3 regions of the Tepidibacter aestuarii genome follow, and region 2 is predicted to be linked to each of the others. Evidence: a T-box and tRNA genes for the amino acid it is inferred to sense, from the RefSeq annotation. Region 2 holds a T-box; the other regions hold tRNA genes.
What was found. The T-box of region 2 lies ahead of thrS (threonine--tRNA ligase). A T-box ahead of a tRNA ligase gene usually reads a tRNA of that ligase, here a tRNA-Thr.
Positions count from the first base shown of each region.

Region 1: it encodes a tRNA-Thr, which carries the amino acid that the T-box ahead of thrS (threonine--tRNA ligase) is inferred to sense. The anticodon was not compared.
Region 3: it encodes a tRNA-Thr, which carries the amino acid that the T-box ahead of thrS (threonine--tRNA ligase) is inferred to sense. The anticodon was not compared.

Region 1 is NZ_OW235315.1:87,311-92,158, forward strand. Features, by position in the region: rRNA gene M2214_RS00410 (23S ribosomal RNA) at 1-719, shown strand, start outside; tRNA gene M2214_RS00415 (tRNA-Gly) at 768-841, shown strand; rRNA gene rrf (5S ribosomal RNA) at 845-961, shown strand; tRNA gene M2214_RS00425 (tRNA-Asn) at 966-1,040, shown strand; tRNA gene M2214_RS00430 (tRNA-Leu) at 1,049-1,137, shown strand; tRNA gene M2214_RS00435 (tRNA-Met) at 1,144-1,219, shown strand; tRNA gene M2214_RS00440 (tRNA-Glu) at 1,224-1,298, shown strand; tRNA gene M2214_RS00445 (tRNA-Val) at 1,308-1,383, shown strand; tRNA gene M2214_RS00450 (tRNA-Asp) at 1,391-1,467, shown strand; tRNA gene M2214_RS00455 (tRNA-Thr) at 1,535-1,609, shown strand; tRNA gene M2214_RS00460 (tRNA-Leu) at 1,615-1,698, shown strand; tRNA gene M2214_RS00465 (tRNA-Gly) at 1,712-1,786, shown strand; tRNA gene M2214_RS00470 (tRNA-Arg) at 1,796-1,872, shown strand; gene cdaA (diadenylate cyclase CdaA) at 2,110-2,928, shown strand; gene M2214_RS00480 (CdaR family protein) at 2,925-4,121, shown strand; gene buk (butyrate kinase) at 4,237-4,848, shown strand, end outside.
Region 2 is NZ_OW235315.1:614,133-618,980, reverse strand. Features, by position in the region: gene M2214_RS02955 (sensor histidine kinase) at 1-45, opposite strand, end outside; gene thrS (threonine--tRNA ligase) at 207-2,126, opposite strand; T-box leader at 2,191-2,403, opposite strand; gene M2214_RS02945 (DUF445 domain-containing protein) at 2,459-3,064, opposite strand; gene M2214_RS02940 (SpoIIE family protein phosphatase) at 3,076-4,236, opposite strand; gene M2214_RS02935 ([Fe-Fe] hydrogenase large subunit C-terminal domain-containing protein) at 4,247-4,848, opposite strand, start outside.
Region 3 is NZ_OW235315.1:3,366,461-3,371,308, forward strand. Features, by position in the region: rRNA gene M2214_RS16250 (16S ribosomal RNA) at 1-1,510, opposite strand, end outside; tRNA gene M2214_RS16255 (tRNA-Met) at 1,609-1,685, opposite strand; tRNA gene M2214_RS16260 (tRNA-Phe) at 1,697-1,772, opposite strand; tRNA gene M2214_RS16265 (tRNA-Ile) at 1,779-1,855, opposite strand; tRNA gene M2214_RS16270 (tRNA-Ile) at 1,871-1,947, opposite strand; tRNA gene M2214_RS16275 (tRNA-Pro) at 1,953-2,029, opposite strand; tRNA gene M2214_RS16280 (tRNA-Trp) at 2,049-2,124, opposite strand; tRNA gene M2214_RS16285 (tRNA-Ile) at 2,131-2,207, opposite strand; tRNA gene M2214_RS16290 (tRNA-Ile) at 2,223-2,299, opposite strand; tRNA gene M2214_RS16295 (tRNA-Pro) at 2,305-2,381, opposite strand; tRNA gene M2214_RS16300 (tRNA-Ser) at 2,396-2,486, opposite strand; tRNA gene M2214_RS16305 (tRNA-Ser) at 2,506-2,594, opposite strand; tRNA gene M2214_RS16310 (tRNA-Lys) at 2,604-2,679, opposite strand; tRNA gene M2214_RS16315 (tRNA-Gln) at 2,689-2,764, opposite strand; tRNA gene M2214_RS16320 (tRNA-Arg) at 2,770-2,846, opposite strand; tRNA gene M2214_RS16325 (tRNA-Gly) at 2,853-2,926, opposite strand; tRNA gene M2214_RS16330 (tRNA-Tyr) at 2,937-3,022, opposite strand; tRNA gene M2214_RS16335 (tRNA-Thr) at 3,029-3,103, opposite strand; tRNA gene M2214_RS16340 (tRNA-Asp) at 3,141-3,217, opposite strand; tRNA gene M2214_RS16345 (tRNA-Val) at 3,225-3,300, opposite strand; tRNA gene M2214_RS16350 (tRNA-Glu) at 3,310-3,384, opposite strand; tRNA gene M2214_RS16355 (tRNA-Met) at 3,389-3,464, opposite strand; tRNA gene M2214_RS16360 (tRNA-Leu) at 3,471-3,559, opposite strand; tRNA gene M2214_RS16365 (tRNA-Asn) at 3,569-3,643, opposite strand; rRNA gene rrf (5S ribosomal RNA) at 3,648-3,764, opposite strand; rRNA gene M2214_RS16375 (23S ribosomal RNA) at 3,864-4,848, opposite strand, start outside.

The sequences.
Region 1 (4,848 bases), 530 kb from region 2:
CTTGTAATATTGAGATTCTAACCATAGACCATGAATCTGGTCTTGGGACACTGTCAGGTGGACAGTTTGACTGGGGCGGTCGCCTCCCAAAATGTAACGGAGGCGCCCAAAGGTTCCCTCAGCACGGTCGGAAATCGTGCGAAGAGTGCAAAGGCAAAAGGGAGCTTGATTGCAAGACATACAGGTCGAGCAAGGACGAAAGTCGGGCTTAGTGATCCGGTGGTTCCGCGTGGAAGGGCCATCGCTCAACGGATAAAAGCTACCCTGGGGATAACAGGCTTATCTCCCCCAAGAGTCCACATCGACGGGGAGGTTTGGCACCTCGATGTCGGCTCATCACATCCTGGGGCTGTAGTAGGTCCCAAGGGTTGGGCTGTTCGCCCATTAAAGTGGTACGCGAGCTGGGTTCAGAACGTCGTGAGACAGTTCGGTCCCTATCCGTCGCAGGCGTAGGAAATTTGAGAGGAGCTGTCCTTAGTACGAGAGGACCGGGATGGACATACCTCTGGTGCACCAGTTGTCACGCCAGTGGCATAGCTGGGTAGCTATGTATGGAATGGATAAGCGCTGAAAGCATCTAAGCGCGAAGCCAACCTCAAGATAAGATTTCCCATCTTTATGAGTAAGATCCCAGGAAGACTACCTGGTTGATAGGTTCAAGGTGTAAGCTCAGTAATGAGTTCAGCTGATGAATACTAATAGATCGAGGACTTAACCAAATTTTAAATCTGGTCAATTTTGAAAGTATTAATCTTAATACTTAATATGCGGGTGTAGCTCAGTGGTAGAGTTCCGGCCTTCCAAGCCGGCTGCGAGGGTTCGACTCCCTTCACCCGCTCCAATATGTGGTTATTATAGCAAAGAGGATACACCTGTTCCCATTCCGAACACAGAAGTTAAGCTCTTTAGCGCTGATGGTACTTGGGGGGCAGCCCCCTGGGAGAGTAAGACGTAGCCACGTATGTTCCAAGGTAGCTCAATGGTGGAGCAATCGGCTGTTAACCGATAGGCTGTGGGTTCGAGCCCCACCCTTGGAGCCAAAAAAAATGCCGAGGTGGCGGAACTGGCAGACGCACAGGACTTAAAATCCTGCGGTCCTTACAGATCGTACCGGTTCGATTCCGGTCCTCGGCACCACAATAACGCGGGATGGAGCAGTTGGCAGCTCGTCGGGCTCATAACCCGAAGGTCGTAGGTTCAAGTCCTGCTCCCGCAACCAGTATGGCCCCTTGGTCAAGCGGTTAAGACACCGCCCTTTCACGGCGGTAACAGGGGTTCGATTCCCCTAGGGGTCACCATTAATAATTGGGCTCATAGCTCAGCTGGGAGAGCACCTGCCTTACAAGCAGGGGGTCACAGGTTCGAGCCCTGTTGAGCCCACCAATTATTTGGCCTGGTAGTTCAGTTGGTTAGAATGCCAGCCTGTCACGCTGGAGGTCGAGGGTTCGAGTCCCTTCCAGGTCGCCAAATAATTTGAAGAACAAGCTCACAGATGCTAAATATCTTTGGGTTTTTATTTTACAAAAAAATATATGCTAGTGTGGCTCAACGGTAGAGCAGCTGACTTGTAATCAGCAGGTTGTAGGTTCGATTCCTATCACTAGCTCCACACATGCGGGTGTGGCGGAATTGGCAGACGCACTAGACTTAGGATCTAGCGCTTTTAGCGTGGGGGTTCAAGTCCCTCCACCCGCACCAAAATATCATATGAGCGGAAATGGCTCAGTGGTAGAGCATCGCCTTGCCAAGGCGAGGGTCGCGAGTTCGAATCTCGTTTTCCGCTCCAATTTAATATGTACCTGTAGCTCAGTTGGATAGAGCAGTGGCCTTCTAAGCCACGTGTCCGGGGTTCGAATCCCTGCAGGTACGCCATTTCAAAAAGCTTAATCATTTAAATGGTTAAGCTTTTTTATTTAAAAAATTACATGATTTCGATTTATGGAAAACATAGATAAACGGTCTGAAGTAGCAACTATTTTAAGCAAAAATAATACTTTTTACTTATATTGCAAAATATATGTGCTTTGCTTATTGAATTATTTCTCAATGTATGAAATAATTAATCCGTAAAATAATATATAATAACAAATATTATAGGAGGTTACTAAATTGTGGGATATAAAAGATATCATAATGAACATAACTATCTTAGATATAATAGATATAAGTATAGTAGCTTATGTGTTTTATAAACTGTACATGTTAATAAAAGAAACTAGTGCAGAACAATTAATAAAAGGAATATTTGTACTTGTAGTAGCTACTAAATTAAGTGAACTTTTACAGTTGCATGTTGTGCACTGGGTACTAGCGAACACTATATCGATAGGAGTAATAGCTATACTTATAGTATTTCAGCCTGAACTCAGAAGGGCACTTGAATACATTGGGCGAACGAAATTTATATCAAAGCCCATAGGTGAATTTGATGAAGAAAATATAGATGAAATAATAGAAGAGTTAGTGGAGGCTATATATTCTTTGTCGAGACAAAAAATAGGAGCTTTAATAATAATAGAAAGAGAAACTGGTATAAATGATATAATTCAAACGGGAACAATTATAGATGCTAAAATAACAAGGCAACTTTTAATAAATTTGTTTATTCCGAATACTCCGCTTCATGATGGAGCTTTGGTAATAAAAAATAATAGAGCAAGAGCAGCGGGTTGTTTTTTACCTCTTACAGATAGTAAGTATGTAAACAAAGAATTGGGAACTAGACATAGAGCGGGTATAGGTATAAGTGAAAGGTCAGACTGCATATCTATAATAGTATCAGAAGAAACTGGAACAATATCAATAGCAGAAAATGGTAAATTATACAAGTCTATATCAAAAGAATATATAAAAAACATACTGAATCAAAACTTTAAAAAACAGGGAGAAAATAAAAGAATTTTTAAAAGAGGTGTATTTTTTAAATGATAGATATTTTTAAAAGAAACTTAAAAATAAAGATAATATCTATATTTTTCGCCTTTTTCATGTGGATATATGTAATGGCAGAGGTAGATCCTATAATATTAAAAGATTATGATGAAGTACCTGTAAAAATCAATAATATAGATATACTACAAGAAAATGATATGGTATTATATCCAGAACCTAATTTAAAGTCAAAAATAATACTAAGAGGTAGAAGGTCTTCAATAAAGGATATTCAGAAAAGTGATTTAGAGATAGATACAAATTTAAAATCTCCGAAAATAGGCAAAAATAAATTAGACCTAGATATAGATGTACCTAGTAATATAAGTTATACAATTATTCCAAGTAGTATAGATTTAAATGTTGAAGAAAATATATATACTAAAAAACAAATAGTAATTAAAACTACAAATGGATCAAATGAAGATTTGAAAGTAGATAAGATATCATATTCTCCTAAAAGTACATTTATTGAGGGTCCTAAAAGCCTTGTCGAAAAGGTGGATAAACTAATATGTAAAGTTAATCTAAAAAATAAGAGTAAAGATTTTAATTCAAAAGCTCAAATTATACCTGTAGATAAGAATGGTAAAACAGTAGAAGGTATAAATATAAGGGATCAGTACACGTATGTTGATATAGGGTTTACTAAAACTAAAGAAGTACCTCTAGTTTTGAATTTAAAAGGAAAAATTGGGGAAGAATATAAGTTATTAGGCTATGATTTAAATTTAAAAACTATAAATATAACTGGTAAAATAGAGCAAATAGATGCAATAAAGGACATATATACACAAGAAATAGACATATCTAATTTGAGAGAAAGCAGAAATATAAATTTAAATATAAATATTCCGCAAAATATAGATAGTGATATTAAAAGTGTAAATGTGAGTTTTGAAGTTGCTAAATTAGTAAGCAAAAATTTAACAATACCATCAAAAAGAATCGAATACAAAGACAACATACACAATTTAGATATTTCAAAAAATAACTTACCTGATGATATAAATGTGAAAGTTACATATATAGAAGAAATCGGGCGAGATGTGAGTGAAAAAGATGTACAAATATTTGTCAATATGAAAGAATTGAATTCTGATCCTGCAAAATTTAGAATAAAATACAATATACCGATTGAGGTCGAAAGTGTACAAATTGACCCTGAATACGTTGTAATAGGTGAATAGTTAATAAAAAAAAATGTAAAAAAATTGCGAAATGATATTGCAATTCTTATTGCATTTTTTTTTATTTCAATATATCATAATATACGTAGAGAAAAATTTCTTATGGGGTGATACTGTGTCAAAGAATTATGTTCTTGTTATTAATCCAGGTTCAACTTCGACAAAAGTGGCTTTATTCAAAGAAAATGAAAACGTTATCCAAAAAAATCTAACTCATTCAACAGAAGAAATAGAAAAATATGATAAAATAGCAGACCAATTTGAAATGAGAAAAGACATTATAATAAATTGGTTAAAAGAAGAAGGCTATACATGTAAAGACCTTATAGCAGTAGTTGGTAGAGGTGGTTTGTTAAGACCTATGCCAGGTGGTACATATAAGGTTACGCCTAAGATGGTAGATGATTTAAAATTAGGGGTTCAAGGAGAACATGCATCAAATTTAGGTGGAATAATAGCAAAATCAATAGCTGATGAGCAAAACATACTAAGCTTTATAGTTGATCCAGTTGCAGTAGATGAATTTGAGGAAATTGCTAGAATATCTGGAATTCCTGAAATTAAAAGAAGATCTTTAGGACACGCTTTAAATATAAAAGCGGTTGGAAGAAGAGTTGCTACAAAACTAGGTGAAAACTTTGAAGGTATAAACATGATAGTAGCTCACCTTGGAGGGGGAATAAGTGTTGCTCCTTTAAAAAAAGGAAAGTCAGTAGATTATAATAAT
Region 2 (4,848 bases):
CGGTATACTTCCAAATATTATAGTCAGCCAAGTCACATGTCCCATTTTACCACCATTTCAAATATATAGAATTTTATATAAATTATAACACACAACTGGATATTTTTGTGTTATTTTGTAATTTTCTAGTTTTCATTACTTCTTTTTCTATTTTTATTTAATTTAATTTATAAAAAAATGCCGACTCATGTGAGCCGGCGTTTTCTTTATAAGCTATTAGTTCTTTCTTTTTGTTCTTTTAATATACTTTCTATAAATTCATCAACAGATATAGATCCTATTTCTCCTTTATCTCTTGAACGAACAGATATTTCATTATTTTCTTGTTCCTTTTCTCCTACAATTAACATGTAAGGAACTTTCTCAAGTTGTGCTTCTCTGATTTTGTATCCTATTTTTTCTGCTCTATTATCTATTTCTACTCTAATTCCTTTATCAAATAAGATTTCTTTTACTTTATTTGCATAATCTATATATTTATCAGATATAGGAAGTACCTTAACTTGAACAGGAGCTAACCATAATGGGAACTTACCTGCAAAGTGCTCTATTAATATACCTATGAATCTTTCTATACTTCCAAATGCAACTCTGTGTATCATAATAGGTCTATGCTTTTCTCCATCTTTTCCTACATAAGTTAAGTCAAATCTTTGAGGTAACTGCATATCTAACTGTATAGTTCCACATTGCCACGTTCTTCCTATACAATCTTGTAAATGGAAGTCTATTTTAGGTCCGTAGAAAGCTCCATCGCCTTCATTTAATTTATAATCAAGTCCTAATTCTTCTAAAGCTTCTCTTAATCCATTTTCAGCTACTTCCCATTCTTCATCAGTTCCAATAGATCCTTCTGGTCTTGTAGATAATTCTACATGGTATTTAAATCCAAAAGTCTTATATACCTCATCTATTAACTTAGCAACACCTTTTATTTCATCTTTTATTTGCTCAGGTAGCATGAATATATGTGCATCATCTTGAGTAAATGCTCTAACTCTCATAAGTCCATGTAATGCTCCAGATAATTCATGTCTATGAACTCTTCCTAATTCCGCAACACGCATTGGGAAATCTTTGTATGAATGCATTTGAGTTTTATATGCAAGCATTCCACCTGGACAGTTCATAGGCTTTATAGCAAAATCTGATTCATCAATTTGAACTGTGTACATATTTTCTTTATAGTGATACCAGTGTCCTGAAGTCTCCCATAAACCTTGGTTTAATATTATAGGAGTTTCTATTTCAACATACCCATCTTTTCTATGAATTTCTCTCCAGTATTCTAATAATTTATTCTTAAGTTCCATTCCTCTTGGTAAGAATAATGGGAACCCTGGGCCTTCATCTGGAATTACAAACAGTCCTAATTCTTTACCTAGTTTTCTATGATCTCTCTTTTTAGCCTCTTCAAGCATTGTTAAATATGCTTCTAAGTCTTTATTCTTTTCAAATGAAGTACCGTATATTCTTTGAAGCATTTTATTTTTTTCATCACCACGCCAGTAAGCTCCAGCTACACTTAATAGCTTTATAGATTTAACTTTTTTAGTAGTCGGAAGGTGTGGCCCTCTACATAAGTCTACAAAATCTCCTTGCTTGTAAAAAGATAGAACTTCTCCTTCTGGAAGATCTTCTATTAATTCAACTTTGTAATCTTCATTTTTTTCTTTCATTAATTTTATAGCTTCTTCTTTTGAAAGTTCAAAACCTTCTATAGCTAAATCTTCTTTAACTATTTTCTTCATTTCAGCTTGTATTTTTTCTAAATGATCATTAGTTAATCTTTCTTCTAAATCTAGGTCATAATAGAATCCATTGTCTATCGCTGGTCCTATAGCAAGCTTTGCTTCAGGGTATAATCTTTTTATAGCTTGAGCTAGTATATGAGCACTTGTATGTCTGAATACTTCTTTACCTTCAGCATCATCAAATTTTAATAAGTTAATTTCTGAATCTTCTTCTAATTTATAATTAACTCCAACAGTATCTCCATTTACCTGTCCTGCAACTATATTTCTTGCAAGCCCTTCGCTTATTGATTTAGCAACATCTAGTATAGATATACCTTTATCAAATTCTTTTACTGATCCATCTTTTAAAGTAACCTTTACTTTACCCATCATCTTCACCCTCCTGTATTTATCAGTTATTTTGATTTTAAATATAAAAAACTCGTCCCATAAAATCTGGGACGAGTATAATCTCGCGGTTCCACCCAAGTTGGCAAAAGCCCTCTTGAAGATTATAAGGTAATCATCCTAAATTTTTCATCTAAAGACTACTCAATTCAACTCTAAGGTAGTTTTCAATTATCCATATTTAGAAATGCTCTCAGCCGGTGACACTTCTTCTCTTGAAACTGGGTATAATCTACTCTTCCTTATTCATCGCTTTATCATTAATTTGATTTTATATGATTATATATCTCATAAAATAAATTGTCAATGTTTTTTTAAAAATTAATTACAATTATACCTTGAAGTATACCTATAAAAAATCCTAATATAAGTCCTAATACCTCTATATGCTTTAATTCTTTTTTAGCTATACTTATTATTATTTCTTCTAATTTTTCTAAATCAAATTCATTTATTTTATCTTCTACCATTTTTCCTATTTTTATTCTTTTTGCTGATTTATGAATTAAATATCCACTTAAATCTCCTATTACCTGTCCTATTTCTTCTTGAATTATTTTGTCCAAATATTCTTTTATCATACCTTTAAATGTTACAGGTATAAATGGAGGAAGCTTTTGTTCTATAATCTCATCAGCCTTGAGTTTTACAGCCTTTATAAGGTTTTCCTTATCTTCTTCTTTTATCATATTAGTTATTATATCTTCTACAGATATAAGTTCCTGTTCTACTACATCTCCTATAGATTTTGCTATTTCTTTTCTTCTTTTTGGTATAAGTCCCTCTATTTTTAAGTTTATAATAGGTATATTTACAGGTTTTATAGGTCTAAATATTAACTTTATGGCAAGTATATTAGTTACCCAACCTATAACAGCTCCTATTGATCCTAAAAATAGTATCTTCATCATAATTGTCATTTGTTTCCTCCTTAGTAATAAAATACATTAACTATTTTACCCAGTTCAATTAATTTATCTTTTATATTTTCTACAATTTCAATTTTAGTTGCCAAATCCTCAGGAAAACCAAAATCTTCATAAGCTGAATTAACACTTCTTCCAAGTAAAAAATCAATATGAGTACATTCGTCGATCAATATTTTGAGTATTTTATATGCTGCATTTTGATCTTTATCGTCTTTAAATATATCATCTATATCATACTTATTATTCTTATAATCATCAAGTACTTCAAGTACTTTTTTTAAGGTTAACACACCTTCAGTAACTAAATCAATATTTTTTATATATCCAGCAGGAGGTATATCTCCTTTTATATTTTTCATATCCATCTCAAAATCAGTACCTAACTCTCTTGCAACTATTTTAGCTGCACTTCCTCCGCAAACTATTTTTTTACCTTTGCTTTTAATAAGGTTTTGAACTATTATTTTATCATATTCAGCATCTAGTGGTGGTCCAGTAAATAATGTTACATGTTTATTTTCCATTACTTTTATCGAAAGTACAGTAGTATCATCTCCAGGTTTTTGAAGATATAAATCATCACATATTCCAATTACTTTTTTGATTAAACTCAATGAAGATACGTTATACGGAATCGTTTGAATGTATTCAGATACGCTTTTTAAATCCCAGCCTAAATTTAAAATTTTTCCGCTTCCAGCATTTAATACCCCATCACTAAAAGAGACTATTATATCGTCTTTCTGTAAATTAAACTTAGATTCTCTAACTCTTCTACCTGATATTATAACCTCTTCGCCTTCAATTATATCAATCTTTCCATTTCTTTTAATAAGAACCTCAGGATTATCAAATCTAGCTATATAACATTCGCCGACATTAGATATATATATTATCGTAAAGGTAGAGTAAGCCAGATGTCTAACCTTACAAGTTGGCAATGTATTGATTATTGTATCTACAACCTCTTCTATGCTAAGTCCATTTTTCATCATAGTCACAGCTATTTTAGATGTAAGTGTAGCCAATATATTGGCTTTTACTCCAGATCCTAATCCATCTGATAATACCGCTATACATCCTGTATCCAATTTTTCTATTTCTACTTTATCACCACACAGCTCTTCTTTATCTTTATTTAAACTTACAGATGCTATATCCACAAAATATTGTTTAATCTTCCTCCTCTCCCTTCATAGCTAATTCTTTTAATTTAGTCAATATAACCTTAGTTTCTGCAGTAGTTTCTCCCATCAAAGAAGCTATTTCTTGGGCTACTCTCATTTGCTTATTGATTACATCTTGAGCTGTATTTATTGTATTTAACTTAACCTCTTTTATCCTTTTTCTTTGATTTTCTTCTTTAGTTATATCTATGTATATTCCAAGTAAAGCCCTATGCTCATTTAATGAAACTATACTTCCCTGAAGATCCTTATTATACTCTTTCCATTTTAATTTTTTAGATATAATATCGTTTTTATTGTATAAAACATCTATAAAGTGCTTAATATCTATATAATCCCCTATGTACTCCCCAATTAATTCTTCTTTGGATTTTTTTATTACATTTGCCATGGAATTATTTATATCCATTATTCTAAAGTCATGACTTACTATTACTATATAATTCGGCGTAGCTTCAAATATGACATTACTTACAGCTTCAACTCTGTCTTTCATATATCCCATACACATATGCCTTTGAGCTAAATTTCTGTATACAGCTATAGCCTTATCTTTGCAAGTATCATATCCACAAGCACCACAATTTA
Region 3 (4,848 bases), 880 kb from region 2:
GGTGATCCAGCCGCACCTTCCGATACGGCTACCTTGTTACGACTTCACCCCAGTCATTGATTTCACCTTCGGCAGATTCCTCCTTACGGTTGGATATCTGACTTCGGGCGCCCCCAACTTCCGTGGTGTGACGGGCGGTGTGTACAAGACCCGGGAACGCATTCACCGCGACATTCTGATTCGCGATTACTAGTAACTCCAGCTTCATGCAGGCGAGTTTCAGCCTGCAATCCGAACTGAGACTAGCTTTAAGAGATTAGCTTGACCTCGCGGTTTCGCAACTCTCTGTACTAGCCATTGTAGCACGTGTGTAGCCCTAAGCATAAGGGGCATGATGATTTGACGTCATCCCCACCTTCCTCCGAGTTATCCTCGGCAGTCTCTCTAGAGTGCCCATCCAAAATGCTGGCAACTAAAGATAAGGGTTGCGCTCGTTGCGGGACTTAACCCAACATCTCACGACACGAGCTGACGACAACCATGCACCACCTGTCACCTCAGTCCCCGAAGGGAAAGCTTCGATTAAGAAGCGGTCTGAGGGATGTCAAGCTTAGGTAAGGTTCTTCGCGTTGCTTCGAATTAAACCACATGCTCCGCTACTTGTGCGGGTCCCCGTCAATTCCTTTGAGTTTCACTCTTGCGAGCGTACTCCCCAGGCGGAGTGCTTAATGCGTTAGCTGCGGCACCGAGGGGGGTAACCCCCGACACCTAGCACTCATCGTTTACGGCGTGGACTACCAGGGTATCTAATCCTGTTCGCTCCCCACGCTTTCGTGCCTCAGCGTCAGTTACAGTCCAGAGAGCCGCCTTCGCAACTGGTATTCCTCCTAATATCTACGCATTTCACCGCTACACTAGGAATTCTACTCTCCTCTCCTGCACTCAAGCCCTGCAGTTTCAAAAGCTTACTACGGTTGAGCCGTAGCCTTTCACTTCTGACTTACAAGGCCGCCTACGCACCCTTTACGCCCAGTAATTCCGGATAACGCTTGCCCCCTACGTATTACCGCGGCTGCTGGCACGTAGTTAGCCGGGGCTTCCTCCTAAGGTACCGTCATTATCTTCCCTTAGGACAGAGCTTTACGACCCGAAGGCCTTCATCGCTCACGCGGCGTTGCTGCATCAGGGTTTCCCCCATTGTGCAATATTCCCCACTGCTGCCTCCCGTAGGAGTCTGGACCGTGTCTCAGTTCCAGTGTGGCCGATCACCCTCTCAGGTCGGCTACCCATCGTCGCCTTGGTAAGCTTTTACCTCACCAACTAGCTAATGGGACGCGGGTCCATCCTATACCGCTAACGCTTTGACATTTCTAAGATGCCTTAAAAATGTGTTATCTCGTATTAGCATATCTTTCGATATGTTATCCGTGTGTATAGGGCAGGTTACCCACGCGTTACTCACCCGTCCGCCGCTAAGATTAAAAAGCAAGCTTTTTAATCTCCGCTCGACTTGCATGTGTTAGGCACGCCGCCAGCGTTCATCCTGAGCCAGGATCAAACTCTTAAATAAAAGTTTGTCAGTACTCAGTAAACTGACTTTATGTGTTGTTTCCGAAAATCACTGTTGTGATTTATTTATAACCTACTGTTTAATTTTCAAGGTTCACTTGGTAGCGGCAACTAGATTCGAACTAGTGACCTTTCGGGTATGAACCGAACGCTCTAGCCAACTGAGCTATGCCGCCACACTAATTCATGGTGCCCAGAGGCGGAATCGAACCACCGACACGGGGATTTTCAGTCCCCTGCTCTACCGACTGAGCTATCTGGGCATAAAGTGGTGGGCCTTCAGGGACTCGAACCCCAGACCTACCGGTTATGAGCCGGGCGCTCTAACCAACTGAGCTAAAGGCCCACTTTATTATATATATGGTGGGCTTAGCTGGACTCGAACCAGCGACCTCACGCTTATCAGGCGTGCGCTCTAACCACCTGAGCTATAAGCCCTTACTTGGTCGAGGTGGAGGGACTCGAACCCCCGGCCCCATGGTCCCAAACCACGTGCGCTACCAAACTGCGCTACACCTCGATATTTAAATAAAAAGTTTTGGCAGGGGTGACAGGACTTGAACCCACGACATACGGTTTTGGAGACCGTCGTTCTACCAACTGAACTACACCCCTATAAAGTGGTGGGCCTTCAGGGACTCGAACCCCAGACCTACCGGTTATGAGCCGGGCGCTCTAACCAACTGAGCTAAAGGCCCACTTTATTGTATATATGGTGGGCTTAGCTGGACTCGAACCAGCGACCTCACGCTTATCAGGCGTGCGCTCTAACCACCTGAGCTATAAGCCCTTACTTGGTCGAGGTGGAGGGACTCGAACCCCCGGCCCCATGGTCCCAAACCACGTGCGCTACCAAACTGCGCTACACCTCGATACTTAAATAAAATGGCGGAGAAGGAGGGATTTGAACCCTCGCGCCCCGTAAAAGACCTACTCCCTTAGCAGGGGAGCCTCTTCAGCCACTTGAGTACTTCTCCATTTTAATTATGTTGTTTTTGGCGGAGGAGGTGGGATTTGAACCCACGGCCCCTTTCGGAGTCACTGGTTTTCAAGACCAGCTCCTTAAGCCACTCGGACACCCCTCCGCGTTTTTTTGGTGACCCATCCGCGACTCGAACGCGGGACACCCTGATTAAAAGTCAGGTGCTCTACCGACTGAGCTAATGGGTCAAATTAAATTGGCTGGGGATGCTGGACTCGAACCAACGCATGCAGGAATCAAAATCCTGAGCCTTACCGACTTGGCGAATCCCCAGTATATGGCGTGCCTGCAGGGATTCGAACCCCGGACACGTGGCTTAGAAGGCCACTGCTCTATCCAACTGAGCTACAGGCACATATTTTGGAGCGGGTGAAGGGAGTCGAACCCTCGCAGCCGGCTTGGAAGGCCGGAACTCTACCACTGAGCTACACCCGCATATTTTATTTGGTGGAGGGGACTGGATTCGAACCAGTGAAAGCGATGCTAACAGATTTACAGTCTGCCCCCTTTGGCCAACTCGGGAACCCCTCCATGTTTTGGAGCTAGTGATAGGAATCGAACCTACAACCTGCTGATTACAAGTCAGCTGCTCTACCGTTGAGCCACACTAGCACTTTTTTATTTTTTCAAATATCCCAATTTAATTATTTGGCGACCTGGAAGGGACTCGAACCCTCGACCTCCAGCGTGACAGGCTGGCATTCTAACCAACTGAACTACCAGGCCGAATAATTGGTGGGCTCAACAGGGCTCGAACCTGTGACCCCCTGCTTGTAAGGCAGGTGCTCTCCCAGCTGAGCTATGAGCCCAATTATTAATGGTGACCCCTAGGGGAATCGAACCCCTGTTACCGCCGTGAAAGGGCGGTGTCTTAACCGCTTGACCAAGGGGCCATACTGGTTGCGGGAGCAGGACTCGAACCTACGACCTTCGGGTTATGAGCCCGACGAGCTGCCAACTGCTCCATCCCGCGTTATTGTGGTGCCGAGGACCGGAATCGAACCGGTACGATCTGTAAGGACCGCAGGATTTTAAGTCCTGTGCGTCTGCCAGTTCCGCCACCTCGGCATTTTTTTTTGGCTCCAAGGGTGGGGCTCGAACCCACAGCCTATCGGTTAACAGCCGATTGCTCCACCATTGAGCTACCTTGGAACATACGTGGCTACGTCTTACTCTCCCAGGGGGCTGCCCCCCAAGTACCATCAGCGCTAAAGAGCTTAACTTCTGTGTTCGGAATGGGAACAGGTGTATCCTCTTTGCTATAATAACCACATATTTTTTTGTCGAACAAGATGTATTGTATCATCTTAAGTCTATCTTGTCAACACTTTTGCTGAAAATTAATACTTTCAAAATTGACCAGATTTAAAATTTGGTTAAGTCCTCGATCTATTAGTATTCATCAGCTGAACTCATTACTGAGCTTACACCTTGAACCTATCAACCAGGTAGTCTTCCTGGGATCTTACTCATAAAGATGGGAAATCTTATCTTGAGGTTGGCTTCGCGCTTAGATGCTTTCAGCGCTTATCCATTCCATACATAGCTACCCAGCTATGCCACTGGCGTGACAACTGGTGCACCAGAGGTATGTCCATCCCGGTCCTCTCGTACTAAGGACAGCTCCTCTCAAATTTCCTACGCCTGCGACGGATAGGGACCGAACTGTCTCACGACGTTCTGAACCCAGCTCGCGTACCACTTTAATGGGCGAACAGCCCAACCCTTGGGACCTACTACAGCCCCAGGATGTGATGAGCCGACATCGAGGTGCCAAACCTCCCCGTCGATGTGGACTCTTGGGGGAGATAAGCCTGTTATCCCCAGGGTAGCTTTTATCCGTTGAGCGATGGCCCTTCCACGCGGAACCACCGGATCACTAAGCCCGACTTTCGTCCTTGCTCGACCTGTATGTCTTGCAATCAAGCTCCCTTTTGCCTTTGCACTCTTCGCACGATTTCCGACCGTGCTGAGGGAACCTTTGGGCGCCTCCGTTACATTTTGGGAGGCGACCGCCCCAGTCAAACTGTCCACCTGACAGTGTCCCAAGACCAGATTCATGGTCTATGGTTAGAATCTCAATATTACAAGGGTGGTATCCCAAGGATGACTCCACGAAAACTGGCGTTCTCGTATCTCAGTCTCCCACCTATCCTGTACATGTAATATCGAAATCCAATGCCAGGCTACAGTAAAGCTCCATGGGGTCTTTCCGTCCTGTCGCAGGTATCCGGCATCTTCACCGGAATTACAATTTCACCGAGTCTTTTGTTGAGACAGTGCCCAAATCGTTACGCCTTTCGTGCGGGTCGGAACTTACCCGACAAGGAATTTCGCTACCTTAGGACCGTTATAGT